DNA from 2 places in the Streptomyces crystallinus genome. Region 2 is predicted to be linked to the other one. Evidence: predicted binding sites of a transcription regulator. Region 2 holds the regulator's gene; the other holds the start of a gene.
What was found. The regulator HspR, encoded in region 2, represses chaperone genes until heat shock. The targets are predictions, from matches to a motif close to TTGAGNNNNNNNNNCTCAA.
Positions count from the first base shown of each region.

Region 1 (15,053 bases), on a different contig from region 2:
CGAGCAGTGCGCGGTCGGGCCGCCCGGGGCCGTGCCCGGTCCCGTACACCCGGATTCTTCCCTGGTCGGCCAGGTCGCTGAGCAGCACCCGGACGACGCCCAGCGGCATGCGCAGCAGCGCGGAGATCTCCGCGACCGTACGCATGGCCCGGCAGATCTCCACGATCGCCCGCATCTCCGGCATCATCCGCAGCGGCGACCCGCCCAGCGCCCGGCGCTCCTCGGGCGCCTCGATGGCGGCCACGAACGTCTCCACGAGCAGGACGTGGCCGAAGCGGGTGCGACCGCCGGTCAGGCTGTACGGGCGGACCCGCGCGGGTTTGCGGCCGGCGCCTCGTATCGGCAGCTTGGGGGCGGACGGGCTCACTGGACGGCCTCCATCGACTGGCGCAGCTCGCTGCGGAGTTCGGGGGTCAGCACATGTCCGGCGCGGCCGACGAAGAGGGCCATGTGGTACGCGACGACGCTCACATCGCAGTCCGGCGTGGCGTGCACGCCGAGCAGCGAGCCGTCGCTGATCGCCATGACGAAGACGTTGCCCTCCTCCATCGCGACCACGGTCTGCTTCACCCCGCCGCCGTCCATCAGCCGCGCGGCGCCGTGGGTGAGGCTGCCGATGCCGGAGACGATGGTGGCGAGGTCGGCGCTGGAGCCGCGCGGCCCCTCGGGGCCGGGCCCCGTGCGGGCGGGCCGCTGGTCCGGGTCGGACGAGAGCAGCAGCAGGCCGTCCGAGGAGACCACCGCGACCGAGAGGAGGCCGGGCACCTCCTCGACCAGGTTCCGCAACAGCCAGTGCAGATTGCGGGCTTCGCTGCTCAGTCCGAACGTGCCGGTGCCGGTCGCAGTCAACTGCGTGCCTCCTCGACTGTCTCCCCCGTCTGTGGCCTCTGTGGCTTCTTCTCTTCGCTCTGTGCTTCCTGGATCTCGGTCTCGGCGTGCCTGCGGCCCTCCAGGGCGCCCTGCTGGAACCCGCCGAGCCGCCGTCGAAGGGCGTCGGCCACCTCGGCACCGCCCTTGCGCGGGGCGGGGGCGGCGGGGCCCGACTTCACCACCTTCGGGGTGCGCTTGGGCAGGCCCTTGTCGGTGACGCGCTGGGCGGGGACGGTGGGCGCGGGCTGCTGTTCGGGTGCCGTCTCCCCGGCGGGCTCCGGCCCCGGTGCCGTCTCCCTGACGGGCTCCGTCGGCAGCCGCATCTCGAACGTCGGCTCGTCGACCCGCTCGTGCGTGTCCGCCTCCGCCGGGGCGGGCGCCGGCGCCTGGGCCTGGGGCTGGGGCCGGGGCTGGGGCTGGGCGGGGAGCGGGATCTCCGCCGTGCGCTCCGCCCGTTCGGGCAGCAGGTTGGAGTTGGCCTCCGCCAGCGCGCCCGGCAGCGTGAAGCGCGGCGCGTCGCCCTGCGCCGGTACCACCTGCGGCGGAGCGGCCGGGGGCGTCTTCGGCAGGATCGGCTCGGGCAGCACGACCACGGCCGCGAGCCCGCCCTGCTTCTGCTCGCGCAGCTCGATCCGCACCCCGTGGCGCCGGGCCAGCAGCGCGGCGACGTGCAGTCCCAGACCGCCGGTCTCGGTGCCGGGCTCCCCCGGCTCGTACGTGGACGGGTCCGCGAGCCGCATATTGAGCTCGGTGCGGCGCGCCGGGCTCATCCCGATGCCCTCGTCCTGGACCGAGAGCATGACCTCGCCGCTCTCCAGCTGCCAGCCGGAGAGCTGGACCTGGGCGTCCGGCGGCGAGAACGAGGTGGCGTTCTCCAGCAGCTCGGCGACGAGATGGCTGAGGTCGTCGGCGGCGAACCCGGCCACCTGGGCGTGCGGCGGCAGGGCCTGGATGACGACCCTCTCGTACCGCTCGATCTCGCTGACGGCGGCCCGCAGCACATCGACCAGCGGGACCGGGCCCGGGTGGTTGTGGTGGTGTTCGGCGCCCGCGAGGACCAGCAGGTTCTCGCCGTGCCGGCGGATGACCGTGGCCATGTGGTCCAGCTTGAAGAGCGTGGCGAGCTGGTCCGGGTCCTGCTCGCGCTCCTCCAGTCCCTCGATGATGCCGAGCTGGCGCTCGACCAGGCCGAGGCTGCGCAGGCCGAGGTTGACGAAGGTGTGCTGCACGGTCCCGCGCGCCCGCTCCAGCTGCGCGGTCAGCTCCCGTACGGACTCGGCGAGTTCCGCCCGTTCGGCGGCCAGGGCGGTCTGCTGCTCGCGTGCCTCGTGCAGCTGCGCGCCGAGGGTGTCGGCGCGGCCCGCGTGTTCGCGCAGCCGGTCGTGGAGCGCGTTGAGGGACCGTACGGTCTGGGCGTACTCGTCGCTGCGGCCGGTGAAGCGGACCGGCTCCTCCGTCTCGGGGGCGGCCGCCAGCCGGGCCGCGCCGCGCCGCAGCGCCGCGAGCGGCCGGGTCATGCTGCGGGCGCTCGCGGCGCAGACGCCGACGGCGAGCAGCAGCAGCGCGCCGACGAGGGCGATGCGCAGTTCGAGGCCGGTCACGTCGTCGTCGCGCAGCGACGCGAAACGCTTCGCCTCGGCGGTGGCGAGCGCCGACTCGGTGCCGCGCATCCGGTCGATCCGCGCGGTGAGCGCGGCGGCCACCTTGTCCGCACCCAACTTACGGTCGGAAGTGCTGAGTTGGGGCTGGTCGGTGAGGCGGGCGAGATAGCGCTCGGCGGCGTCCACGTCCGGGCCGGTCACCGTGGTGGAGAGCTTCTCGCGCGCGGTGGCGGAGGCGGACTGGTCGAAGTCGGCGAGCGCGGACTGCTCGCGCACCCGCGCCTGCTGCCCGGCGGCGCTCAACGCGTCCCGGGTGCGCGCCTCTTCGCCGTCGGCCGCGTCCTTCTGCACATAGCGGCCGGTGATCGGGTCGTAGACCGTGGTGGCGGGCTTCTGCGGCACCGAGAGCGCGGCGACCAGCAGACCCCGGGCGGCGGAGGCCTGTTCGACGGCGCGGCCGAGGTCGGCCGGGGCGCGGGTGGCCTCGGCGGCGCGCGGCGGCGTCTTCGCGGCCAGCTCGTCGGCGAGGCCGAGCAGCTTGGCGATCACGTCCGAGTACGTGCGGTGCGCCTCCAGGGCGGTGCCCTTGCCGGTGAGGGCGGTGCGGCGCAGCGAGGGCACGGTGGCCAGGTCGCGGCCGAGGGCGGCCGGGGCGGTGGCGCGGATCTCGTCGATGCGCCGGTCGACCCGGGTGGCGCGGTCCTTGAGGGCGGCGTCCTTGCGCGGGTCGCGGCCGCCCGCGATGTACGCGGTGACGTCGTCGCGTTCGTCGGCCAGCGCGTGGGCCAGGGTGACGGCCTGCTGGTCGAGCTCGGCGAGGGTGACCAGGCGCTGGGACTCGTTGAGGTCGGAGGAGGCGGTGAGCAGCGTGGGGGCGCCCGCGCCCAGGACGGTCAGGGAGACCACGGCGACGGAGGTGACCAGCCGGGTCCGTACGCGCACGGTGCGCGTGGCGGGTTCCGTGGGGGCGTGCACGGCGCCCTCGACGGTCTCGCCGTCCTTGCCCCGAGGCCGCTTGTTCTGCACCGGTGCTCTCAATCTTGACTCGTCCACCCATGAAGCCGAGGTGACGACCGGTCATGCGTCTCTTGCGCCGTTGCGACGCGTTCCCACCCCTGCACGGCTTCCGACCATTCCAGTGGTTTTGGGAAGGAGGCATGCAACATCCACTCCGCCACCCGAACGAGTGAACAACACTCGGGAGTTGGCCTTCAACTCCCGCGGAATGGCTGCCGCCGCTCGTGTGCGAGGCCGGTTGGAACTTCCGCGCGGCCTTTGGCAGGATGCCCGCCCACAGCTTCCGGAGGGCTTTCTTCCAGGGCCGCGAGCCCCGCTCCGGCCCAGTGGTCCAGGCCAATTGGCCGCTCTGGGGGCCGGGTGAAGGTGTCGTGCAGACTGGCGCCATGCGCATCGAACTCGCCACGGCCCCCGGTGACCCCGCACGCCCCAACGAGGACTGGGCCGCCACCGCGCTGCCCGCCGCCGGGCGGGGCGGGGTGCTGGTGGTGCTCGACGGGGTGACCCCGCCACCGGGGAACGGCGACTGTGTGCACGACGTGCCCTGGTACACGGCTCGGCTCGGCGGCGCGCTGACCGAACTGTCCGGTTCGCGGCGTGACATGCCGCTCACCGAGATCCTCGCCGAGTCCATCCGGCGCACCGCCGACGCCCATCGCGGCACCTGTGACCTTTCTCACCCCCGTACGCCACAGGCGACCGTGGTCCTGGCGCGGTGGGACGAGGAGGCGGTGGAGCATCTGGTGCTCTCGGACTCCGCGCTGCTCCTGGAGTCGCCGGACGGGGTGGTCCGGGCGGTCCTGGACGACCGGCTCGACCGGGTGCCGCGGTCCGTGCTGGTGTCGGACGACGTGGCCGACGCGGTGGCCCGTAACCGGGAAGGGGGGTTCTTCACCGCTGCGGCGGATCCCTCGGTGGCCGAGGTTGCGGTCTCGGGCCGTACGCCGCGGGGGGCTGTGCGTTCGCTTGCGGCGCTGACGGACGGTGCGACCCGGTGGGTCGAGATGTTTCGCGAGGGCGACTGGGGCGGGTGTCTTGCGCTCTTGGCCAAGGCGGGGCCGCAGGGGGTTATCGACCGGGTGCGGGAGCTTGAGCGGGCGGATGTCGACGCCGGTCGTACGTTTCTGCGGGGCAGTAAGACGCATGACGACGCCACCGCCGTATATGTGGAGCTTTGAGCGCGGCTACCGGTTGTCCTGGGCTGGTCGCGCCCGCGCGGCGGAGCCGCACATGTCACCGCCCCGCGCCCCTAAAAGCAGGGGGCCGTGGCGCGGCGGGATCCTCCCCGCGCCCCCTAACGGGGCGCTGCCCCCGGTTCCTGCATGTCCGCCCTCGCGTTCAGCTGGTGCAGCAGTCTGGCCAGCTCGGCGATCTCCTTGCGGTCCCAGTCCGCCAGCTTGGTGACGTACTGGGCGCGGCGGGCGTCACGGACGCGGCGGAAGCGGGCCAGGCCCTCCTCGGTGAGGCGGACCAGCGAGGCGCGGCCGTCGGCCGGGTCCGGCTCGCGGGCGACCAGGCCCAGGTCCTCCAGGGCGCGCAGCTGGCGGCTCATGGTCGCCTTGCCCACGCCGAAGTACGCGGCGAGCTCGGTGGCCCGCTGCGGGCCGCCCTCCTCCAGGCGCACGAACAGCCCGTAGGCCGCGGCCTCCAGCTCGGGATGGACCGCGCGGGCCATCTCGCCGGAGGACGCCCGGGCACGCCTCAGGAACACCGCCAGCTCGCGTTCGAGTGCGAGAAACTCCTGGTCCGGACCGTGCACATCAGCTCCCATCCCACGCTGCCTAGACGGGACAGTATTTCCCAGTCCCCCGCGGGCAGGGCCCCCGGCGGAGTGCGCCGGGGGCCCTTTGGCTCAATTCCGTGTCCTCCCGGGAGCGCGTTCAGCAGGTGCCGGCCGGCCGTTCCCGGGTGACCAGGTCCGTCCAGCCGGTGGTGCCGTCCAGCCACACGACCTGACGGCCGCCCGCGGCGGACGGGTACAGCTGTTCGCCGCGGTTGCAGGAGAGGCGCTCCTTGCGGGTGCCGTCGGCGCTGAGCTGCCACAGCTTGGGCAGGGTCTCATTGCGGTACTGGGTGTCCGGCAGCAGGGTGTTCACGGTGACCGCGTCGTCCGCCGCCGTCAGGTCGAACGGGATCAGCGCGCCCGGTCCCGACTCGGCGCTGATGTCCACCGCCCCGGTGCCGTCGAGCGCGGCGCGGCGCACCGCCAGCTGCCCCTGGTCGGCGAGGTTCTCGTCGACCAGCCAGAACACGTTCTTGCCGGTGATGCCGGTCTGGCCGACGGCCTGCGGCTCACCCAGCTGCTGGGCCAGCTTGGTGGCGCCGGTGGCGAGGTCGTACGTCTCGACACCGATCCGGTAGTCGCTCTCGCCCGGGTAGAGCTTGGCGTACGCGATCTTCCCGTTCTTCAGCGAGGGCAGCGCGGTGCCGAGCTCGTACCGCCCGCCGTCCACCCAGGTGGGCTCGCGGTCGCCGGGCTTGAGGAAGCCGACGTGCCGCCCGCCGAACGGGTCGAAGGACTCGAAGACCACCGTGCCGTTCTCGACGTGCAGGTTCTGGACGTTGGTGGACGAGGTGTAGAGCGTCTTGGTCGGGCCGCCGGCGATCGGCCGGGAGAGGATGTCGACGCTGGAGGTGCCGAACGCGGCCCACACCACCGTCTTGCCGTCGGTGGCCGGATAGACGTGGAAGCGCCCGTCATTGGGGCTGATCAGCTTGGGCGTGCCCCGGCCGTCGACGCGCCCGGCGTAGACCGAGTAGGCCTCGGTGCCGTCGTCGTTCGACTTGGACGTGGCCCACCAGCCGCCGCCCGCGGCCGTGCCCGTACCGGTGATGTTCAACTTGCCGAAGAGGCGGTCGGAGTCGACGCCGATGGCGTTCTCCCAGCCGGGCACGATGCCGTGGGCGTTGAACGACCGCTTGACGGTGTTCTGCTGCCGGGCCGTGAGCCCCATGTCCTTGGCGGCCGCGAGGACCGCGTTGCGGGCCTCGGTGTAGCCGTCCAGCGGGGTCATGTACGTGGAGAGCGCCTTGTAGACCAGCCGGTCCGCGAGGAAGGGGTCCTTCGGGTCGAGGTCCTGGCGGATGTCCCACAGGGCGCCGGAGAAGATCGTCGAGTTGAGGTGGACGCCGCCGTTGTCGGTGCCGAAGGTGACGCCCAGGTAGTCCTTGGCCGTGGTGCGGCCGTCGTTGAGGTCCCGGAAGGCGCAGGCGCGGGGCTTGCCGGAGCGGCACAGGTCCTCGCCGATGAGCCCGGCGTCCGGGTCGTCCATCTTCGCGCCGCCGGCGGTGACGTCGATGGCGTTGCCGAAGTAGTCGGCGAGCGCCTCGTTGAGGGCGCCGGACTGGCCCGCGTAGACGAGGTTCGCGGTGTTCTCGACCACGCCGTGGGTCATCTCGTGGCCGACCACGTCGAGGTCGGCGGAGAGCGTCTTGTACTGCTCGTCGCCCGCGCCGTACACCATCTTCTGGCCGTCCCAGAAGGCGTTGACGAACGGGCCGCCCGCGTAGGTGACGCCCACCAGCGAGTTGATGGCCATGCCGCGCCCGTCGAGGCTGTCGCGGCCGTGCACCTTCTTGTAGTAGTCGTAGACCTGCCCGGCCGCCCAGTGGGCGTCGACCGCACCCGCCTCGGTGGCGTCGCCGCTGTAGTCGGGGGCGGCGCTGGTGAACTCCTTGAGCCCGGCCGGCCAGCGGCCCGAGGCGTCGTCGACGTCGACCGCCCGGGCGTCCCAGGTGTGCAGGGTGTTCTTGCTGGTGGACGCCATGCGCGCGTAGTCGACCAGGCTGTACTGCCGGGCCGTCTCGTCGTAGTAGATGTCCAGCGGGACCTGGTCGCCGTTGTACTTGACGCCGGTGCCGCTGGTGCCCGGGTCGCCCTTGGCCGCAGGTGCCTGGCGGGCCTGGGGCGCGACCGTCCTCCCCGTCGCGGGCCGGTCCGCGGTGAGCGTCTTGATCAGGCTGTACTGGAGCACCGGGAAGCCCGCGCGCGCGTCCACGTACACGTCCTGGAGGACCGGCCTGCCGGTGGCGGTGTCGGTGCCGCGCACGGTGACCCGGTAGGTGAGGACGCCGGCGCCCTGGGGGACGACGACCAGGCCGCCCGCGCGCCCGGTGAGCGCGGCGGCGGCCCTGGTCTTGGCGTCCTTGGCGCTCTGGACGTCCTTCTTGCCGAGGGTGGCGCCGCCGAGACGGGCGGCGACCGAGGTGACGGCCCGGCGCACGGCGACGTCCTGGGAGACCGTGGCCTCGGTCGACGCGGTCAGCCCGGTGAAGTACTTGCCGGAGGTGCCGGTGACGACGCGCTTGCCGTCCTTCTTCTCCATCCGCACCACGTACTGGCCGCCGAGCACCTCGACCCCGTGGTGCTTCTGCTGGAGCCGCACGGTCTCGTCCGCGCCCTGCTTCAGGGTCTGTACGGGGGTGAGGTCGCGGCCGGGGTCGGCTATCCGGTAGCGGCTCTCCTTGGCGGCGAGGTGGCTGCGGGCCGCGTCGGCGGGTGCCGCCTTGGCGTCGGCGCTCTCGTGGAGGCCGTCGACGAGGGCGGGTGTCGCGGTGCCGGTGCCGGGGACGACGTCGGCGGCCGGCGCCTGCGCCGAGGGCGCGGCGTGGGCCGCCGGTACCGCGGTGGCGAGGAGCGCCGCCGCCCCGAGGAGCGCGGCCACGGACGCGCCCCGGGCCGGTGAGCCGGCCGTCCTGCTCCCCCGGGTGCTGCCTGCTCCGGCTCTGCCTGCTCTGGGCTTGTGCAAGGTCTTTCCTCCACGGGCCGTTGCGAGGTGCCCTCCGCGGGCGGCGTCGGCCGCGCGGAAGGCGGTGGCGCCGGTGGCGCCGACTGGTCATGGCCATGCAAGCCTGTGGGGGACGAACTCCTCAATGGGGCCTGTGTGTTGACATGGGGACTTTGGCGCGAACGCGACCCGGAGGACCGGGCGGGGACGCGGACGGGACACCGGGACCGGCCGATCGGCCCCCAACCGCCCACGGCTGAAAGTTACTTGCGGCCGCGCGCGGTCGGCGCAGCTGGCACCGGCCGCCGCCGCGCCGCCAGAGGCCTGGGCCAATGACAGTTCCAGAACCTCTTTCGCGTCACGGTCTACGTGCGTAGCTTTTTCCGTATGACATGTCCACAACGACATGTCGATTCCCCCCGCACGTCCCCCCACCCACGCCTTTCGGAGGCACGCAATGCCCGTGCACAGACCCGGAACGGCCCGTCGCGGCCCCCTCGCCGCGGCCGGAATCCTCCTCACGGCCCTCGCCCTCCTGCTCACCGCCCCCGGTGTCTCGGGCGCGGCCCAGACCCCCGCCCGTGGCTCCGCCACCATGGGCATGGGTGTGGCCGCCCACGACGGCACCGGCGGGCTCCCGCGCTCCACCCGAGTCGCCCAGGTAGAGGGCGTCGACACCAGCAGCCACAACGGCAACGTCGCCTGGACCACCTTGTGGAACAGCGGGGTGCGGTGGGCCTACGTCAAGGCCACCGAGGGCACGTACTACACCAACCCGTACTTCGCCCAGCAGTACAACGGCTCGTACAACGTCGGCATGATCCGGGGCGCTTACCACTTCGCCACCCCCGACACCACGAGCGGCGCGGCCCAGGCCGACTACTTCGTCGACCACGGCGGCGGCTGGTCGCGCGACGGCCGTACGCTGCCGGGCGCGCTCGACATCGAGTGGAACCCGTACGGCGCCGCCTGCTACGGCAAGTCGGCGGCCGGGATGGTCAGCTGGATCCGCGACTTCGTCAACCAGTACAAGGCCCGCACCGGCCGGGACGCGGTCATCTACACCGCCACCAGCTGGTGGACCCAGTGCACCGGCAACTCCGTCGCCTTCGGCTCCACCAACCCGCTGTGGATAGCCCGCTACAACACCGACCCGGGCGCCCTCCCGGCCGGCTGGGGCTACTACACGATGTGGCAGTACACCTCCTCCGGCCCCACGGTCGGCGACCACTCCAAGTTCAACGGGGCGTACGACCGGCTCCAGGCGCTGGCCAACGGCTAGCGGGCGAGCGGCAGGGAAGGCCCCCGGTGCGCCGACGCGCGCCGGGGGCCTCACCGTCGCCGGTCGCGTCATACGACAGGATGGTCGCCATGCGCGTGCTGCGAACGGTGGGGCGGCTGTCCGCCGCTGGGATGCTGGCCCTGGTCACGGGGTGCGGCGGGTCGGCCGCGTCGGCGCCCCAGCAGGACCGGCCCGATGAGGTGCCACCGGCGCCCGCCCCGCAGTCCTCGGCCACCGCCACCTCGGGAATTCCCTCCGTGGGCGTGCTGGTCGACGGCGACCGGCACTGGTGCACCGCCAGCGTCGTCGCCAGCCCCAAGGGCAATGTCGTGGCCACCGCCGCGCACTGCGCGGACGCCGGGTCGGCGGGCTCGATGGAGTTCGCGCCCGGCTACTCCGGCGCGGTCAAGGGCGCCACCCCGTACGGGACCTGGAAGGTCAGGGCCGTGCAGGCCGACGAGCGCTGGTCCGGGAACGGCGACGACTCCTTCGACTACGCCTTCCTGACCCTGGAGCCGGACGCCAGGGGCCGCAGTGTGCAGAGCGTGGTGGGCGCCGCCCAGCCCGACTGGGGCTCGGCGCCGCGCCGCCGGGTCACCGTCTTCGGCTACCCGGACGAGGACCACAACCCGGAGAACCGGCCCATCGCCTGCACCACCGACACCCGCCCGGACCCCGATCTGGAGAGCGACGTACGGATCGACTGCGCCGGGTTCTGGACCGGCACCAGCGGCAGCCCCTGGCTGGCGGACTACCGGGGGCCGGACCACCTGGGCCATCTCATCGGCGTGCTGAGCGGCGGCGACACGGACGTCGCCTCCACGGCGGTGCTCTTCGACGCACGGGCGCGACGGCTGTACGAACGCGCTGCGCGAGCATAGGGGTGCTTCGCCTGCGGGCCGTGGTGGGTTGCTCGCGCAGTTCCCCGCGCCCCTGACCACCTAGGGGCGCGGGGAACTGCGCGCTCAGCCCACCACGGCCCGCAGACAGACACCGAGCAAAAGGGGCACAGAGCCTTACACGGCCACCGGCACCCGCACCGCCGCCGGGGACAGCGCGATCTCCAGGACCTGGCGGACGTCGCTGACCGGGTGGACCTCCAGCTTCTCCAGGACCTCCGCGGGCACGTCGTCCAGGTCCGGCTCATTGCGCTTGGGGATCACCACCGTGGTGATGCCCGCCCGGTGCGCGGCGAGCAGCTTCTGCTTGAGGCCGCCGATCGGCAGCACCCGGCCGGTGAGCGAGACCTCGCCGGTCATCGCCACATCGGTGCGCACCAGCCGGCCGCTGAGCAGCGAGGAGAGCGCGGTGACCAGCGTGATGCCCGCGCTCGGGCCGTCCTTGGGGACCGCGCCCGCCGGAAAGTGGACGTGCACGCCCCGGTCCTTCAGGTCCGCCACCGGCAGCTCCAGCTCGGCGCCGTGCGAGCGCAGGAAGCTCAGCGCGATCTGCGCCGACTCCTTCATCACGTCGCCCAGCTGGCCGGTGAGGGTCAGACCCGCCGCGCCCGTCTCCGGGTCGGCCAGCGACGCCTCGACGAACAGGACGTCACCGCCCGCCCCGGTCACCGCGAGGCCGGTGGCCACACCGGGCACCGAGGTACGCCGCTCCGCCGGGTCCTGGGCGGACTCGGGGACGTGGTGCGGCCGGCCGATGAGCGCGCGCAGGTCGTCGGGGCCGAGGGTGGCGGGCAGTTCGCGCTCACCGGTCTCGGACTGGGCCGCGACCTTGCGCAGCAGCCGGGCGAGCGAGCGCTCCAGATTGCGCACGCCCGCCTCGCGGGTGTACTCCCCCGCCAGCTTGCGCAGGGCGCCCTCCTCCAGGACCACCTCGCCGCCGTCCAGCCCGGCCCGCTCCAGCTGGCGCGGGAGCAGGTGGTCGCGGGCGATGACGACCTTCTCGTCCTCGGTGTAGCCGTCGAGGCGCACCAGCTCCATCCGGTCGAGCAAGGCCTCCGGGATGGCCTCCAGGACGTTGGCCGTGGCCAGGAAGACGACGTCGCTCAGATCGAGCTCGACCTCCAGGTAGTGGTCGCGGAAGGTGTGGTTCTGCGCCGGGTCGAGGACTTCGAGCAGGGCCGCGGCGGGGTCGCCGCGGAAGTCGGAGCCGATCTTGTCGATCTCGTCGAGCAGCACCACCGGGTTCATCGACCCGGCCTCCTTGACCGCCCGTACGATCCGGCCGGGCAGCGCGCCCACGTACGTACGCCGGTGGCCGCGGATCTCGGCCTCGTCGCGGACGCCGCCGAGGGCGACGCGGACGAACTTGCGGCCCATGGCGTGCGCCACGCTCTCGGCGACGCTGGTCTTGCCCACGCCGGGCGGGCCGACGAGCGCGAGCACCGCGCCCCCGCGCCGCCCGCCGACCACGCCCAGGCCCCGGTCGGCCCGGCGCTTGCGGACCGCCAGGTACTCGGTGATGCGCTCCTTCACGTCCTCCAGGCCCGCGTGCTCGGCGTCGAGGACCGCCCGGGCGCCCGTGATGTCGTAGACGTCCTCCGTGCGCTCCTGCCACGGCAGTTCCAGGACGGTGTCGAGCCAGGTGCGGATCCAGGAGCCCTCCGGGGACTGGTCGCTGGAGCGCTCCAGCTTCTCGACCTCCTTGAGGGCGGCCTCGCGGACCTTCTCGGGCAGGTCGGCGGCCTCCACCCGGGCCCGGTAGTCGTCGGACTCGTCGCCCTCCGACTCGCCGTTGAGCTCCCGCAGCTCCTTGCGGACGGCGTCGAGCTGGCGGCGCAGCAGGAACTCGCGCTGCTGCTTGTCCACGCCCTCCTGGACGTCCTTGGCGATGGACTCGGCCACGTCCTGCTCGGCGAGGTGCTCGCGCAGCTGCTCGGTGGCGAGCTTGAGCCGGGCGACCGGGTCGGCGGTCTCCAGGAGCTCGACCTTCTGGGCGGTGGTGAGGAAGGGCGAGTAGCCCGAGTTGTCGGCGAGGGCCGAGACGCCCTCGATCTGCTGGACGCGGTCCACGACCTGCCAGGCGCCGCGCTTCTTGAGCCACTCGGTGGCGAGCGCCTTGTACTCCTTGACCAGTTCGGTGACCTGGCCGGGCAGGGGTGAGGGGACGGTCTCCTCGACCTGGGTGCCCTCGACCCACAGGGCGCCGCCCGGGCCGGTGGTCCCGGCGCCGATGCGGACCCGGGTGACACCGCGGATGAGCGCGCCGGGGTCGCCGTCGGAGAGCCGGCCGACCTGCTCCACGGTGCCGAGCACGCCGGTCGCGGCGTAGGCCCCGTCGATGCGCGGGACGAGCAGCACCCGGGGCTTGCCGGCCGAGGAGCCCTCGGACCGGGCGGCCGCCTGGGCGGCTTCCACCGCGGCCCGCACCTCGGTGTCGGACAGATCCAGCGGTACGACCATCCCGGGCAGCACGACCTCGTCGTCGAGCGGCAGCACAGGCAGGGTGAGCGGTGCGGACGAGTGAGCCATGATCTCCCCTTCGGCAGTCAAGTTGAGCTATGCCGACTCAATGGTTGTGAGCGCAGGAATGTTCCCCGCGAGGTGTTCGCTCTGAGCGATCACCCCTTGTATGTCCTGTAGCGGTGAACCTTGCGAGGTCCGGTTCAACGTTGCGAGGGATCTTGCGGCGTCCGGGGTGACCTTGCGAGATAGGTGCCGTTAGCTCGGCGTGGACCAGGGATTGCACGCTGTACCCGGCGGAGTGGCCGGGGCCTCCTGCCGAGGGCTTTGAGGTCGCGTACGTCGATCCGGATGGATCGGAGATCCGACGCCCGCTGTCGGACGCGTGGGCAGTGCGGTTCGAGTCCGTGCTGCCCGTACGCGGGTTCCAGTCGTACAAGGGGCAGCGGCATCTGCCGGGGCTGTGGTGGTCCTCGACGGTCGGCGGGCACATCGGGTACGAATCGTGGCTGGAGCGCGATCATGTGATGCTGCTCGACTTCGATCCGTCGGTGACCGGTCTGTCGTCCCAGCCGTTCTGGCTGTTCTGGGCCGCAGAGAACGGCAAGGGCATCTCACACGCCCCCGACTACTTCGCCCGCCGCCAGGACGGTTCGGCGATCGTGGTCGACTGCCGCCCGGCGGACCGGCGCAAGCCGCGAGATTGGGTGAAGTTCGATGCGGCTCGGAGGGCCTGTGACCTCCTGGGGTGGGACTTCCGGCTGGTCGGGACACCTGATCCGATCGTGGTCGGAAATGTGCGGTGGCTGGCGGGCTACCGGCACCCGCGGCATCGCCTGGAGCCTGTCGTCTCCACCCTGCGGGACGTGTTTGCCGAGCCTCGCCTGCTGATGGACGGCGCCGGCCTCGCGGGAGATCCGATCGCCGTGCTGCCCGTGCTGTTCCACCTGCTCTGGCAGCACGAGCTGGCGGTGGATCTGTCGGTTCCTATGCACGCCGCGTCAGTCGTCTCGCCGGAGGTGGGCTGATGCCGCTGCGAGGCGACGCCTTCGTGCTGCGAACCGGTGACTGGGTCAGCTTCGACGACACTGATCATCAGGTGGTGGCTCTGTCCGGGACCTCGGTACGACTCCGCTCCTCGGACGGCTCGGAAACCGTGGTGCTGGCCTCCTACCTGATGGCCTCCCCAGACTTCGCGGTCACCGGCGCGGACCCGCTGCCCGAACTGGAGCCGTCGGGGCTGCTGAGCACGGTTCCAGCATCCGTACTGGCCGCCGCACAGGAGTGGGAACGCCATGTGGTGGAGGTGGAGACGGGCCTGCCCTCGGACGCGGCACCCGGGTCGACCCCCCGGCCCGAATACGAGCCAGCCACCCGCTCCCTCGCCGAGCGCGACGCAGCCAAGGCGGCAGAGCTCGGTGTCGGGATCCGCACCGTCCAGGGGCGGCGTTACGCCTATGCCCGGCAAGGTCTGTGGGGATTGGTGGACCAGCGCACGACCCGGCTCGCGAACACGACGGGACGGGCCGATGCCCGGCTGGTCACGGTCATCGAGGAGGCCGTCGCCGCAGAGACTCCAGCGTCCACCGGCACCCGTTCACGGTTGATCCGCCGCGTGATCAAACAGATCGAGGAGACGCACGGTCCGGGTGTGGTGCCGATTCCGAGCCGCAGCACCCTCTACAAGCTCGTGGACCGGCTCTCCACCGGACGGCACACCTTCGGCTCGGCCGTCACCCGCCGGCAGACCGCAAACCGGCCACAGAAGCCGTTCACGCCGACCTTCGCTGCCCGACCCGGCGAACAGGTGCAGATCGATTCCACGCCGCTGGACGTGATGGTCGTGCTCGACTCCGGGCTGACGGCCCGCGCGGACCTGACGATCGCGGTCGATGTCGCCACGCGCACCATCTGCGCCGCTGTGTTGCGACCGGTGGGCACCAAGGCGGTGGATGCCTCCCTGTTGCTGGCCAAGATGCTGGTGCCCGAGCCGATGCGCCCGGGCTGGGCCGCGTCCTTGCGGATGGCGGCGTCCCGGATGCCGCACAAGCGACTGCTGGACGTGGACGCGCGCATGCAACAAGCCGCCGCGAAACCAGTGATCGTGCCGGACACGATCGTCATCGACGGGGGGAAGGTGTTCTTGTCCGACACCTTCACAAGGGCCTGCAACCGACTGGGCATCTCCGTCCAGCGC
Region 1 covers NZ_BAAACA010000063.1:30,971-46,023, forward strand. Annotated here, with positions in the region: gene ABD236_RS32440 (DUF742 domain-containing protein) at 1-367, opposite strand, end outside; gene ABD236_RS32445 (roadblock/LC7 domain-containing protein) at 364-849, opposite strand; gene ABD236_RS32450 (nitrate- and nitrite sensing domain-containing protein) at 846-3,497, opposite strand; gene ABD236_RS32455 (hypothetical protein) at 3,875-4,666, shown strand; gene ABD236_RS32460 (MarR family winged helix-turn-helix transcriptional regulator) at 4,783-5,259, opposite strand; gene ABD236_RS32465 (M4 family metallopeptidase) at 5,369-8,152, opposite strand; gene ABD236_RS32470 (lysozyme) at 8,673-9,497, shown strand; gene ABD236_RS32475 (trypsin-like serine peptidase) at 9,587-10,378, shown strand; gene lon (endopeptidase La) at 10,514-12,925, opposite strand; gene ABD236_RS32485 (TnsA-like heteromeric transposase endonuclease subunit) at 13,219-13,884, shown strand; gene ABD236_RS32490 (Mu transposase C-terminal domain-containing protein) at 13,884-15,053, shown strand, end outside.
Region 1: the regulator HspR is predicted to act here: its motif matches at 12,948-12,966, upstream of lon (endopeptidase La).

Region 2 (15,053 bases):
GAAAGTTGAGCCCGGGTGACTCAGCTCTGTTGACCGGGAGGAACTCGTCATGCATCCTTGAGTCAGTTCCACTCAAGATGTCAGTTGGAGGAATCAAAATGGCACGTGCGGTCGGCATCGACCTGGGCACGACTAACTCCGTCGTCAGCGTTCTCGAAGGCGGCGAGCCCACCGTCATCACCAACGCAGAGGGCGCCAGGACCACGCCGTCCGTCGTCGCCTTCGCCAAGAACGGCGAGGTCCTCGTCGGTGAGGTCGCCAAGCGGCAGGCCGTCACCAACGTCGACCGGACCATCCGCTCGGTCAAGCGCCACATGGGCACCGACTGGAAGATCGACCTCGACGGCAAGACCTTCAACCCGCAGCAGATGAGCGCCTTCATCCTGCAGAAGCTGAAGCGCGACGCCGAGGCGTACCTGGGCGAGAAGGTGACCGACGCGGTCATCACCGTCCCGGCGTACTTCAACGACTCCGAGCGTCAGGCGACCAAGGAGGCCGGTGAGATCGCGGGCCTCAACGTCCTGCGTATTGTCAACGAGCCGACCGCCGCCGCCCTGGCGTACGGCCTCGACAAGGACGACCAGACCATTCTCGTCTTCGACCTCGGCGGCGGCACCTTCGACGTGTCGCTCCTGGAGATCGGTGACGGCGTCGTCGAGGTGAAGGCCACCAACGGTGACAACCACCTCGGTGGTGACGACTGGGACCAGCGCGTCGTCGACTACCTGGTCAAGCAGTTCCAGTCCGGCCACGGCGTGGACCTGAGCAAGGACAAGATGGCGCTCCAGCGCCTGCGCGAGGCCGCCGAGAAGGCGAAGATCGAGCTGTCCTCGTCCACCGAGACCTCGATCAACCTGCCGTACATCACGGCGTCCGCCGAGGGCCCGCTGCACCTGGACGAGAAGCTGACCCGCGCCCAGTTCCAGCAGCTGACCGCGGACCTCCTGGAGCGCTGCAAGCACCCGTTCCACAACGTCATCAAGGACGCGGGCATCCAGCTCTCCGAGATCGACCACGTCGTTCTCGTCGGTGGCTCCACCCGTATGCCGGCCGTCGCCGAGCTCGTGCGCGAGCTGACCGGCGGCAAGGACGCCAACAAGGGCGTCAACCCGGACGAGGTCGTCGCCATCGGCGCCGCCCTCCAGGCCGGTGTCCTCAAGGGTGAGGTCAAGGACGTCCTGCTCCTCGACGTGACCCCGCTGTCCCTGGGTATCGAGACCAAGGGCGGCATCATGACGAAGCTCATCGAGCGGAACACGACGATCCCGACCAAGCGGTCGGAGATCTTCACCACCGCCGAGGACAACCAGCCCTCCGTCCAGATCCAGGTCTACCAGGGCGAGCGCGAGATCGCGGCGTACAACAAGAAGCTCGGCATGTTCGAGCTGACCGGTCTGCCGCCGGCGCCCCGCGGCGTCCCGCAGATCGAGGTCGCCTTCGACATCGACGCCAACGGCATCATGCACGTGACCGCGAAGGACCTGGGCACGGGCAAGGAGCAGAAGATGACCGTCACCGGCGGCTCCTCGCTGCCGAAGGACGAGGTCAACCGCATGCGCGAGGAGGCCGAGCAGTACGCGGAGGAGGACCACCGCCGCCGCGAGGCCGCCGAGTCCCGCAACCAGGGCGAGCAGCTCGTCTACCAGACCGAGAAGTTCCTCAAGGACAACGAGGACAAGGTCCCGGGCGAGGTCAAGACCGAGGTCGAGACCGCGGTCACCGAGCTCAAGGAGAAGCTGAAGGGCGAGGACACCGCGGAGATCCGTACCGCGACGGAGAAGCTCGCGGCCGTCTCCCAGAAGCTCGGCCAGGCGATGTACGCCGACGCCCAGGCCGCCCAGGGTGCCGCTCCCGGCGCCGAGGGCGCCCAGGCCAAGCCCGAGGACGACGTGGTCGACGCCGAGATCGTCGACGACGAGAAGCCGGGCGACGCGAAGGGTGGCGCGGCCTGATGTCTGAGGAGACCCCGGGCTTCGAGGAGAAGCCCGACGTCCCCTCCGGCGCACAGGAAGACGCCGAGCCGAAGGCCGCCGACACCTCCGAGGAGGCGAAGGCGGCCCCGGCCGGGGACGCTGCCAAGGAAATCGCCCTGCAGGCCCAGCTGGACCAGGCCCAGACCGCGCTCGGCGAGCGCACGACGGACCTCCAGCGCCTCCAGGCCGAGTACCAGAACTACCGCCGCCGGGTGGAGCGGGACCGGGTCACGGTCAAGGAGATCGCCGTCGCGGGTCTGCTGACCGAGCTGCTGCCCGTGCTCGACGACATCGGCCGGGCCCGTGAGCACGGCGAGCTGACCGGTGGCTTCAAGTCGGTGGCCGAGTCGCTGGAGACGGTCGCCGCGAAGATGGGCCTCCAGCAGTTCGGCAAGGAGGGCGAGCCCTTCGACCCGACGGTCCACGAGGCCCTGATGCACAGCTACGCGCCGGACGTCACCGAGACGACCTGCGTCGCGATCCTCCAGCCCGGGTACCGGATCGGCGAGCGCACGATCCGCCCCGCGCGGGTCGCGGTCGCCGAGCCCCAGCCGGGCGCGGCGAAGGAGGGCAAGGAAGGCAAGGCCGACGAGGAGAGCGGTGGCCCGGACAAGGGCTGACGCGGCGGCCGGGGATGAAGTGACCGTCCGGAAGGAGGGACGTCGATGAGCACGAAGGACTTCGTCGAGAAGGACTACTACAAGGTCCTCGGCGTCCCCAAGGACGCCACCGAGGCCGAGATCAAGAAGGCGTACCGCAAGCTCGCCCGCGAGTTCCACCCGGACGCCAACAAGGGCGACGCCAAGGCGGAGGAGCGCTTCAAGGAGGTCTCCGAGGCGAACGACATCCTCGGTGACCCCAAGAAGCGCAAGGAGTACGACGAGGCGCGCGCCCTCTTCGGCAACGGCGGCTTCCGGGCCGGTCCGGGCGCCGGCGGCGGCAGCTTCAACTTCGACCTGGGCGACCTCTTCGGAGGCGCCCAGGCCGGGGCGGGCGGCGGTGGCGGCTTCGGCGGCGGCCTGGGCGACGTCTTCGGCGGCCTCTTCAACCGGGGCGGCGCGGGCCCGGGCACCCGGACCCAGCCGCGCCGCGGCCAGGACCTGGAGTCCGAGGTGACGCTCAGCTTCACCGAGGCGGTCGACGGGGCCACGGTCCCGATCCGGCTCTCCAGCCAGGCCCCCTGCAAGGCCTGTTCGGGCACCGGCGACAAGAACGGCACGCCCCGGGTGTGCCCGACCTGCGTCGGCACCGGCCAGGTCTCGCGCGGCACCGGCGGCGGCTTCTCGCTCACCGACCCGTGCGTGGACTGCAAGGGCCGCGGTCTGATCGCGGAGAACCCGTGCGAGGTCTGCAAGGGCAGCGGGCGGGCCAAGTCGTCGCGGACCATGCAGGTCAGGATTCCGGCGGGCGTCTTCGACGGCCAGCGGATCCGGCTGCGCGGCAAGGGAGCGGCGGGCGAGCGGGGCGGACCCGCGGGCGACCTCTATGTGGTCGTGCACGTCGACAGCCACCCGGTCTTCGGCCGCAAGGACGACAACCTCACCGTCACCGTGCCCGTCACCTTCGTGGAGGCGACGCTCGGCGGCGAGGTCAAGGTGCCCACCCTCGGCGGGCCCCCGGTCACCCTGAAGCTCCCCGCGGGCACGCCCAACGGCCGTACGATGCGGGCCCGGGGCAAGGGCGCGGTCCGCAAGGACGGCTCCCGCGGCGACCTGCTGGTCACCGTGGAGGTCATGGTGCCCAAGGACCTCGGCGACAAGGCACGCGAAGCCCTGGAGGCGTTCCGCGAGGCGACTGCGGACGACGATCCGCGGGCAGAACTGTTCCAGGCCGCGAAGGGAGCATGAGATGGACGGCCGACGACGACGCTTCGACATGTCACAGCCGTACGAACTGACCGACGAATCGCCGGTGTACGTCATTTCGGTCGCCGCTCAGCTCTCCGGGCTGCATCCGCAGACCCTGCGCCAGTACGACCGCCTCGGCCTGGTCTCGCCCGACCGCACGGCCGGGCGCGGCCGGCGCTACTCGGCCCGCGACATCGAACTGCTCCGTACGGTGCAGACGCTGTCGCAGGACGAGGGCATCAACCTGGCCGGCATCAAGCGCATCATCGAGCTGGAGAACCAGGTGGCCGCGCTCCAGCAGCGCGTCGCCGAGCTCTCGGCGGCGGTGGACGGGGCGGCGGCCGCGATGCGGCAGCGCGAGGCCCAGGTCCACGCGTCGTACCGGCGCGATCTGGTGCCCTACCAGGACGTGCAGCAGACCAGCGCCCTGGTGGTGTGGCGGCCCAAGCGGCCGTCGGAGTAGTCCCTACGCGAAAAGGGCCCGCACCCCGTGAGGGAGTGCGGGCCCTTTTCGCGTTCCACGACAGGCTCTCAGTGGCCCGTGCCCTGCCAGACGCTCACCGCGAGGGCGGCGCAGGAGGTCAGGGCGGCGATCGCGGGCAGCGGCCAGCGGGCGCGCTCCAGCGCGTCCAGGCGGTCGTCGTGCTCGGAGAGGGTCTTGTCGGTCTGGTCGGCGCGCTGGAGCAGCAGCGCCAGATCGCCCCGGGTGGTGGCGAAGCCGACCTCCACCGACCGGCGCAGCCGTTCCAGCTCGATGGCGACCCCTTCTGCCTGGCCGCTGCTCACCATGACGGCTCCTTCGGTAGATGTCTGATCAGCACCGCGAGGCGGCGGGAGGAGAGCCGGCCGCGGTACCAGTCGAGGAGGTCCACGCCGTAGTGGCGCAGCAGCGCGGCTTCGAGCGCCTCGGCGTTGTCCTCCACGTACGCGCCGAGGCGCAGCCTTCCCCCAGGCCGAGCCCGGTGTCCCGGCCCCAGGAAGCGAGGACCGCCTCGATGTCGGGCGGCGTGGGGCGATGGCGGCGAAGGCGTGCGGACTGGGCCTCGCCGAGGAGGAGTTCGAGGGAGGCGCGCAGGTCGTCGCCGCCGAGGGCGCGCAGCCCGCGGGCGCTCTCCCGGGTGAGTTCCCGGGGCAGCTCGAAGAGCTCGCCGCCCAGCTCGAAGGCCCAGGCGCGGCCGAGCGCCTCCAGGCGCTGGGCGCGGGCCGCGTCGACCCGGGCGGCGCCGGGGGCGGGTGATACGGGTGGTCGGGGCATGCTGCCTCCGTCAAATGGCCTGATCCATCACGCTGTTGAGGGTCGAGTGGGCGTACCCGGGGGGCGGGTCAGCGGATACAGTCGGTGTCACCTCTACGGGTGAGGCAGGGGAAGAAGTGACCGTGAACGTGGACGAGGGCGAACGGCTGGCCGAGCGGTTCGAAGCCAACCGGACCCACTTGCGGGCCGTCGCCTACCGGATACTCGGCAACCTCAACGAGGCGGACGACGCCGTCCAGGAGGCGTGGCTGCGTCTCAGCCGCACCGACGCCGGCTGCGTGAAGAACCTCGGCGGCTGGCTCACCACCGTCGTGGGACGGGTCTGTCTGGACATGTTGCGCTCCCGCGACTCACGGCGTGAGCTGCTGTACGACGAGCCCGTGCCGGTGCGTGCGCGCGAGCACGAGGAGCCCGGCGACCCGGAGCACGAGGTGCTGCTCGTGGACTCGGTGGGGCTGGCGATGCTGATCGTGCTGAACACCCTGGCGCCCGCCGAGCGGATCGCCTTCGTGCTGCACGACATGTTCATGGTGCCGTTCGACGAGATCGCTCCCGTGGTGGGGCGGTCGGTGGTGGCCACCCGCCAGCTGGCCAGCCGGGCGCGGCGCCGGGTGCAGGAGTCCGCGCCGGTGCCGGACGCGGATCTGGCGCGCCAGCGGGAGGTCGTCGACGCGTTCTTCGCCGCCTCGCGGGCGGGCGACTTCGACGCGCTGCTCGCCCTGCTCGACCCGGACGTGGTGGTCCGGGCCGATCGGGCGACGGTGGAGGTCGGGGCGATGGGGGAGGTCCGGGGGGCGCTGGCGGTGGCCGGCACGTTCAAGGGGCGGGCACAGTTCGCCCAACTGGCGCTGGTGGAGGGGACGGTGGGCGCGGTGTGGGCCCCCGGCGGCGAGCTCAAGGTGGTCATCGGGTTCTCGCTGGCGGGCGGCCGGATCACCGAGATCACGCTGCGGGCCGACCCGGACCGGCTGCGGCGGCTGGACCTGGCGGTCCTGGCCGCGTAGGGCGTACGAGGGGGCCCACGGCCGGCGTTCGCGGGACGGCCGTGGGCCCCTGCTCTCGTCCGGCCCGCAGCCGCATCCGCGACCTGAGCGGGTCAGAACGCCACGATGCCCTCCGACCCGGGCGCGAGCCCGCCCGCGCTGGGGGCCAGGACCCCGGGGCTCACCACCCGCGGCGGGTCGTCGGCCACGCCGAAGCCCTTCAGGGTGGTCAGACCCGCGTTCGCCTCGATGCGGTACGCGCTGATGGACATCTTGTCGCAGTACGGCGTGCCCTCCACGTACGTGGGCAGCCGCGGGTCGGCGATCTTCTCGTCGATCCCGGCGGTGAGCACGTACATGTACAGGCCGTCGTTGGTGATCGCCATGTCCTGGGTGGCGTGCGAGTTGCGGGTGACGGCGAGGTGGCCGTCCGCCGGGAAGAGGGTGATGGCGCCCTGCTCGTCGATGCGGAAGGCGCCGATCGAACCGCTCTGCGCGTTCGCCACGTACACGACGCCCGGGTCGAGGACGCTGTTCGCCGTCCAGCAGGTGGTGAGCTCCGTGGTGGTCACCGCGGCGCTGATCACCTGGAGGGTGCCGTCGCGGTTGACGTGGTACGTGGACATGGAGCCCAGGAAGCCGGGGGCGCCGATGATCTCGGTCACCATCAGCACGTCGCCGTGGAAGGTGGCGGTGAAGGGGGCGAGGCCGGCCGACTGGTTGCGCACCGGCTCGCCCGCCCTGCCGTACGCGTCGACGGGGAAGACGTCGATGACATTGGTCTGCCGCTCGGTGACGATCAACTGGGTGCCGTCGGGCGTGAACTGGATCTGCGAGGGCCCGGCCGCCGCGCCGCCGATCAGGGACCGGTGGGAGCCCTCGATGGCGGTGAGGGTGCCGTCGTCGCCGATCTGGAAGCCGGAGATCGAGCCGTCGGTGGCGTTCACGGCGTACAGCAGGCCGCCGTGCACGGCCAGGCTGACCGGGCGGACGCCGCCGGTGGCGACCCGGCTGACCAGCCGCAGCCGCTCGCCCTCGACGGCGAGCGAGGAGACCTCGTCGCTGCCGGAGTCGACGCCGAACAGGAACCGCTGGTCCTCACTGGCGATCAGCGAGCCCTGCGAGACCAGCGGGTCGGAGGTGTCCTCCAGGTCGTAACTGCGGCCAACGCCGAGGCCGCCGGTGGGGTAGGTGCCCTTGCGGGTCAGGTTGCCGTAGACGTCACGGGTGAAGACCGTCACCGAGTTGCCGGTCTCCTGGTTGCTCATCACATAGACGAAGCCGCCGCGCCGGGACGTGGCCGGGGGCGGGTTGTCGCCGGGGTGGCCGGATCCGGGCTCGGTCACGGCCTCGGTCACGGCGTCGGTGGTCTCATTCGTTTCCACGGTGAATTCCTTTGCGGAATGCGGCTTGCGGCCGCGGAACAACAGATGCATCGGCGTGTGGCCCTAGGCCGCGGGGCCGGCCGCGCGGGAGGCGCGCAGACCGTGCCGGGCGATGTCGTTCGCGATGTCGAGTCCGAGCCGGACACCGCCGATGTTGAGACTCAGGTCCATGTCGCCCGAGGCGTTCGGGACCCAGCCGTCGTAATTCCAGTGCACGCCGAGGAAAACCCGGCTGAGGCTGTTCTCGCGGATCATTTCCCAGAGCCCGCCGGGGAAGGTGCGGACGACTCGGGTCCGGGCGATCCCGTTTGTGTCGGTGGTGGTGCCATTCAGCTCGTCGGACACGAATTCCAGACCGTCCGCGAGCTGGTCGGGGCCGTAATTCCCGTGGCGGTAGAACTGCCGTACCGACTGGAAGGCGGCGGCGCCGAGGGTGGCGTGGCCGGACGGGTAGGAGGGGAACGAGGGCGTCCTGTTGACCTTGCCGCCCGGGTTGTTGGAGTTGGGCGCGCCCAGCGGCAGCCACTCGGGGTCGGCGTCGGTGCCCAGCGCCGCCGTGCCTCTGCCGGCCGGGCCCGAGGAGATGTCCTGCTCACGGATGCCGACGACCGGCCGCCACAGGTCGTAGAAGTACTTGTCGTACCAGGCCAGGATGGCCGCGTCCGCCATGGCCGCGTTGGCCAGGGCGAACAGCCGGGCGTTCTGGCCGGTGTCGTTGTTCTGGGCCTGGGCGACCTTGCGGACGATCTGGTTGTAGAGCCGGGGCGGCGTGCCCAGGCCGACGACCCCGTCGTACGCCCAGAACGTGCCCACGGCGGTCTCCTGCTGGGAGCGCAGGCCCGCGCGCAGGTCCTGGGGCAGCGCGCCCATCAGGTGCGTGGCGATGCCCTTGGCGCGCACCTGGCGCAGCGCCGCCTGGTAGCGCGGGGTGCCCGGCTGCGGCGGGGCGTCGAGGTGGTGGCGGGTGGTGGCCGCGAAGAGGTGGGAGCGGGCGCCGTAGTAGGCCGCGTACGCGGTCTGGCCCGGGTCGACGGGGTCGGGCCGGTGGTGCGGGCGGTCGACGGAGTAGACATAGCCGTCGTCGCCGAGGCCGGGGTCGCCGTGCCGCAGCGACTGGAGGGCGCCCGCGACCTTCAGGCCGAAGGCGTGGCCGTCGCTGGTGCCCTGGCCAGCCGGGAGCCCGGCGGCCCGGTGCTGGGAGTTGAAGTAGTCCTTCTGGGTCGGGTAGAGCGCGTTGAGCGTGGCGTGCGCGGCGGCGGCGACCGCCGCGTCGGAGGAGGCGCCGACCGGTGCCTGGGGCAGTGCGGAGCCCAGGTAGCAGTCGTGGCCGGGGTGGATGCCGTAGTAGGCGTCGTGCATGGCGAGATGCACCATCGCCAGCGAGCGGGTGGCGCCGCAGGGCCCCCGTGAGCCGCTCTCGGCGGGGGCGCCCGTGGTGTGGGTGGTGCGGTCGGCCTCCAGGGCGACCGCGTTCCAGAACAGGATCTGATCCACTGGTGATGTTCCCTTCGCGATACCCCCCGGCGTGCTGGTGGTGACGCCGGCGGGAAATGCTGTGGCGCGTCGGATGGACAATGCGCCAGGGCAACACGAAGCGGCAGACCCGTCGCCCCGTAGGTGGGCGCAGTTCTGCCGCTGCGACAAGTGTGATCCAGGGCGCCGGAATCCGCAACCGGTCTTTTTTCAGGGGCATTTGGCGCCGGGCGGGAAGGCATGGGAAATGGCCCCGCCCGCAGGGGGCGAGGCCATTTCCCGATCGTCGGCAGGGGATTTCGGAGCTAGGGGTGGATCTCCTTGCGGTGTACGGTCCGCTCCGCCGCGAAGACGTCCTCGAGGCGGTACAGCAGCCGCCGGCCCTGCCTGCCGGCGGACCGCAGATGGCCGAGCTGGACCCACTTGCGGATGGTCGCGGGCGAGACGGCGACCTCGGCGGCGGCCAGATCGCCCGACACCAGCCCGGACACCGGGCCGGGCCCCGGCTTCGACACCACCCCAGGCACCGCCCCTGACACCGTCCCCGGCACCGCCCCCCGTACCGCGAACGCGCTCACGACGTCTCCTCCAGGGCCGTCTCCACGACATGGCGGCAGACCGGGTTCACACAGAGCACGGCGCCGCGCTCCGGGAAGATGCGCAGCGACACCGAGTCGCACGCCGGGCAGCGCCCGCCGAGCCGGATCATCTGCTCCGGGTCCCCGAGCTCACGGGCGCAGCGCCGGGCCATCCGCCGGGTCTCCTCCGTGAGATGGGCGGCCAGGTCGGGCAACTCCCGTATCCGGTCCAGGAGTCCGGCGACGCGGCGCAGCCGGACCACCACCGGGGCCGGGGCCGCCGGACGCAGGCCGAGCCGCTCCCGTACCGCCTCCTCCAGCTCGACCACGCCGTCGGTGATGTCCCGCACGGCGTCGGAGATGTGCAGCCGGATCGGGGCGGTGGTGGCGCGCGAGCCGCCGCCGGGCCGCTCGCGCGGGCCGGCGGGGGACGGGGCCAGCTCCGCGAGCAGGTCGGGGAAGCGGCGGGCCAGCGACTCCAGCCAGACCGCGTCCGTGTGCTCACCCGTCGCCGCGCCCGCGGCCCGCGTCGTCATCGCCCCGCCTGCCGGGAGGCGTCCGCCCTGGTCCTCTTGACCTCGCGGCCGTTGCGCCAGAGCCGTCCGCCGCTCACTCCGTCGAAGAAGGTGTGCGCGGGGTCGACGACCACCTCGCACTCCCTGCGGATGGGACATTGGTTGCATGCTCGCAATACCGGTTCCGCTTCGGAGGGAACACGGGTGAATACGGAGTGCTGTGGGAGGTTCACGCAGGCGGCGGCCCTGCGCCAGTCGAGCTCGTCCGCCGAGCGGGATAAGTCCGAGGTCAAGGGTGTCTTCGGGATGATCGTCGGTGCGGGCATGTGCAAACCCCTCCCCACGTATGGGAACACGAGTTCGGCAAATTGCGAACGCGTGATCAGGGTGGCACGGTGCGTGCGCGTACGCAAGCGACTCCTGCGCGCGAGCGCGCACCTACTGTCGTGCGAGCACCCCGGCGGTACGCTGTCCCCGGCGACGAGGGAGAGCGACCACATGGGTTCGAGCGCACGGGCCGGCGCCCGCAACGAGCAGGGCTACCGTGGCGAGGGCGGCCGCGGCCACGCGGGCGGCCTGGAGGAGTTCGCCGCCTGGATCGAGCGCCTGATGCGGCTGCGGAACTACGACATCGACAGCCCGCGCGGCGGCGGCAAGTCGAAGCTCGCGGACGACGCCGGGGTCCACCGGGCCGCCGTGAGCAGGCTGTTGCAGCGCCAGAGCATGCCCGACCTGGAGACCATGCGCAGACTGGCGGCCGTGCTCGGCGTGCCGCTGCGGGACATGCTCATCCGCTCCGGCCGGCTCTCCGAGGACGATCTGCCGATCGCCGTGAGCCGGGGCGGGCAGGACGGGGAGGGCGCCGAGGCGCTCAGCCCCGAGGAGGCCGCCCGGCGCATGGGGGTGCCTCCCGAACTGCGGGAGCTCTTCGTCCGTGTGACGCGGGCGTTCCTGCCGGAGAGCGGCGAGGGGGCGGGCGGCCCGGGGGCCTGAAGGAGGGCGGGGGATGGCGGACGGCGACGGTTCAGCGGCCGAACAGGACGCTCTGGCCCAGCTGTTGGGGGGCCTGCTGATCGAACTGGGCGAGAAGGTCCGGCGCGCCGGGCTCGACGGCGTACGTGTCCTCACCGACGCCGAGCTCCAGTCCGAGCAGTTGCGCTGGTTCCGGGAGGGCTGGGAGGAGCACGCCCGTGTCCTGGGCGGCCCCCCGGCGGGGAGGGGCGAGGACGGGCGCGGGCGGCCCCTGGAGGGGGAAGGGTATCCGGGGGGCGGGGACGCGGCCGGGCACCCCGAGGCGGGCCAACCCCCCGCGCCCGGGCGGCTGTTGCGCTTCCCCCAGTCCCCCGACGGGCGCCCCGCGCATCCGCTTCCGATCGTGGGCACGGGCGAGACGCGCGGCAGGGACCTGATGCCGCACCGCCCTCGCGGACGGCAGCGGGGAAGGGGGACGGACGAGGGCGATCCACCGGGCAGCCACCCTCACGTGTGAGCGCGCTCCGCGGCCGTGCGTACCGGTTCAGTCATCCTGCTCCAGGATCCCCGACTGGGCGATGAGATAGCCCAGTTGCGCCCGGCTGCCGCTGCCGAGCGCCGCGTTCAGCTTGGCGATGTGCGCGCGGCAGGTACGGACGTTCATCCCGAGCCGCCGGGCGATCGAGTCGTCCACATGCCCCTCCACCAGCAGCTTGGCGATGGAGCGCTGGACGCCCGTGATGCCCTCCGCCTTGGAGGAGCCGTACGGGACCTCCTCCTCCCACGGCACCGCGTGCAGCCAGAACTGGTCGAAGACGCCGACCAGGTACTGCACAAGACCCTCGTGCCGCAGTTCGAGGGCGACCCGGCGGTCGCTGCGCGCGGGGATGAAGGCCACCCGGCGGTCCACGATGATCAGCCGGTCGATGATCTCTTCCAGCGTGCGCACCTCGAGCCCGTAGGGCGCGATCCGCTCCACGTATCCGATGGTCGCGGAGTGGTGGCGGGCGGTGTGCTGGTAGAGGGTGCGCATGTCCACGCCCCGGTCGAGCAGCGGCTGGACCCGGCGCAGCCCCGACTCCAGGGTCTCGGGTCTGCGGCCGCTGCCGGGCTGGATGGTGAGCAGCTCCTTGGTGCACTCGTCGATGACGCGGTCCAGCGTCGTGTTGATGAGTTCGAGTCCCTCAAGGACCGTGATCGCGTGGGTGCTTGCCGCGTCTTCGCTGGTGATGGTCATAAACGGCTCGAAAGTGCTGGCCAGCGACATCGACAGCTTCCTGCGCTCCTGGATCTCGCGTTCCAGGGGCTGCACGAGCTGGTTCAGGACGACGGAGGGAGGGACCGGCCGCAGCTGCTCCGCGTCGTCCGCGTCGGGCCGCAGCAGCGCGAGATCGATGAGACAGGGAGCGGCCTGGGCTTCTGTGCGAGTTATTCCGCCGGTACGCAACGCGGTGGCGTAGAGGGTCTTGCCCATCTCGCACAGGTCTGTAGGGCCATGACTATGTCCGAAGTGCCCCTGATACAACCGGATTACACCCCCCTCATACTCCTGAATTACAGGAACATGATGCCTGGCCTCGCTGGTGGAAGCGCTCAGAGTGAGCCATCGTCTTGTACGCGGGGGGAGGGAATGATCATAAAGAGGTGGAGATCGGCCATGAGCAGGATGGTTCGAGCACTTAGCGCTATAGCCGTTGTCACGGCTGCTCTTTGCGCTCTCGCCGCGAACGGGGAACCCACGTGGGAGAGCACGCCGTCCCACAAGACCGTGGCGGCCCCTGGGGAGCCCACCTGGGAGCACAAGCCGGTGACGCGGATCCTGGCGGCTCCTGTGGAGCCGACCTGGGAGGTCGCGCCCGCGGGTGTAAGCGCATGAGCCTCCCGCCGGACGACCGGGTCTTCCGGCGCGAGATGGCCACGGCCTACCGCTCGGGGTGGCACTTCATCGACCTCGTCACGGCGATCCCCCATCGTGGCGATTCGTTGATGGTCACCCTGTTCGGCGAGCCGATCCTGGTCGCGCGTGAGGACGACGAGGACGTGCGTGCCTACCGGTGCCTGCGCCGGCCACGCGGGGCGCCGCAGCCGATTCGCTGTGCCGTGCGCTACGGCATGGTCTTCGTCAACCTGGACCAGCGTGACCACCAACTGTTCGACCCCGAGTCATCTACCGCCACCCCCCGCAGTGCCTGAAGCGATTCCCCCGTCGTTGTAAATCGCTCAGGCGCTTCCCCCACACAGCGGCGCCATCGTGGACCTGAACACGGTGGCGCCGCTGTGCTGCGCGCGCACGTACGCGAGGCGCCCGCGCCGTAAGGGCCGGGGGCTCAGCCCTTGCCCATCGCCCGCTCCAGGACGATCTCGATCAGCACCCGGTCCGGGTTCTCGCGCGGCACCCGCCCGTACCGCTCGGCGTACCGCGCCACCGCCCCGGCGATCTGCCCCGGCTCGGTCCGTACGTACGCCCGGCCCTCCAGCGTGGCCCAGCGGCGCCCGTCCACCTGGCAGACCGCCGCCCGCGCCCCCGCCTCCCCGGCCGCCAGGACGTTGCGCACCTTCCTGCTGTTCCGGTCGGCGATCACCCGCGCGACCCCCTCCTGCGGGTCGTAGGTCACCCCCACCGGCACCAGGTGCGGGCTGCCGTCCGGGCGCGGGGTGGTCAGCGTGCACAGATGCCGCTCGCGCCAGAAGCTGAGATAGGCCGCGTCCGGCTGGCGGGGGTCCACAGGGGTACGCGTGCGGGAGGCCGGGACGGCGGCCGTTTCGGTGCTGGTGGTCATGGGCCGGAAATCTACGCCGAACCGGATCCCGCTACCTTGAGCGGAATAGGCTCAACTTTATGTACGCTGGATGAGTCATGGAGTTCGTACCCCCTGTGCCGAGAAGGAGGGAGCGCACGTGGACGCCGAGCTGACCAACAAGAGCCGGGACGCGATCAACGCCGCCAGCAACCGGGCCGTGTCCGACGGACACCCGGACCTGACGCCCGCGCACCTGCTCCTCGCCCTCCTGACGGGCGAGGAGAACGAGAACATCGTCGACCTGCTGGCGGCCGTCGACGCCGACCAGGCCGCCGTGCGGTCGGGGGCGGAGCGGCTGCTCGCCGCGCTGCCCAGCGTCACCGGCTCCACGGTCGCCCCGCCGCAGCCCAACCGGGAGCTGCTCGCCGTCATCGCCGACGCCGCACAGCGCGCCAAGGAGCTCGGCGACGACTACCTCTCCACCGAACACCTGCTCATCGGCCTGGCCGCGAAGGGCGGACAGGCCGGCGAGCTGCTCGCCGGGCAGGGCGCCACGGCCAAGAAGGTCCTTGAGGCATTCGAGACAGTACGAGGAGGACGGCGGGTGACCACCCCCGACCCCGAGGGCCAGTACAAGGCCCTGGAGAAGTTCGGCACGGATTTCACGGCCGCGGCCCGCGAGGGCAAGCTCGACCCGGTCATCGGCCGGGACCAGGAGATCCGCCGGGTGGTGCAGGTGCTCTCCCGGCGCACCAAGAACAACCCGGTGCTCATCGGTGAGCCCGGCGTCGGCAAGACCGCGGTCGTGGAGGGCCTGGCCCAGCGGATCGTGAAGGGCGACGTCCCGGAGTCCCTGAAGAACAAGCGGCTCGTCTCGCTGGACCTGGGCGCCATGGTGGCCGGGGCGAAGTACCGGGGCGAGTTCGAGGAACGGCTGAAGACGGTCCTCGCCGAGATCAAGGAGAGCGACGGCCAGATCGTCACCTTCATCGACGAGCTGCACACGGTCGTCGGCGCGGGCGCCGGCGGCGACTCCGCCATGGACGCGGGCAACATGCTCAAGCCGATGCTGGCCCGCGGCGAGCTGCGGATGGTGGGCGCCACCACGCTCGACGAGTACCGCGAGCGCATCGAGAAGGACCCGGCCCTGGAGCGCCGCTTCCAGCAGGTGCTGGTCGCCGAGCCCACGGTCGAGGACACCATCGCCATCCTGCGCGGCCTCAAGGGCCGGTACGAGGCCCACCACAAGGTCGTGATCGCGGACAGCGCGCTGGTCGCGGCCGCCACCCTCTCCGACCGCTACATCACCTCCCGCTTCCTGCCCGACAAGG
Region 2 covers NZ_BAAACA010000003.1:27,020-42,072, reverse strand. Annotated here, with positions in the region: gene dnaK (molecular chaperone DnaK) at 99-1,952, shown strand; gene grpE (nucleotide exchange factor GrpE) at 1,952-2,593, shown strand; gene dnaJ (molecular chaperone DnaJ) at 2,639-3,820, shown strand; gene ABD236_RS01735 (heat shock protein transcriptional repressor HspR) at 3,822-4,283, shown strand; gene ABD236_RS01730 (hypothetical protein) at 4,352-4,609, opposite strand; gene ABD236_RS01725 (hypothetical protein) at 4,603-4,743, opposite strand; partial or broken gene ABD236_RS01720 (hypothetical protein) at 4,764-5,075, opposite strand; gene ABD236_RS01715 (sigma-70 family RNA polymerase sigma factor) at 5,204-6,079, shown strand; gene ABD236_RS01710 (lactonase family protein) at 6,172-7,443, opposite strand; gene ABD236_RS01705 (vanadium-dependent haloperoxidase) at 7,507-8,937, opposite strand; gene ABD236_RS01700 (helix-turn-helix domain-containing protein) at 9,222-9,407, opposite strand; gene ABD236_RS01695 (hypothetical protein) at 9,491-10,030, opposite strand; gene ABD236_RS01690 (transcriptional regulator) at 10,619-11,002, shown strand; gene ABD236_RS01685 (hypothetical protein) at 11,016-11,498, shown strand; gene ABD236_RS01680 (helix-turn-helix transcriptional regulator) at 11,526-12,455, opposite strand; gene ABD236_RS01675 (Rieske (2Fe-2S) protein) at 12,854-13,174, shown strand; gene ABD236_RS01670 (pyridoxamine 5'-phosphate oxidase family protein) at 13,309-13,761, opposite strand; gene clpB (ATP-dependent chaperone ClpB) at 13,880-15,053, shown strand, end outside.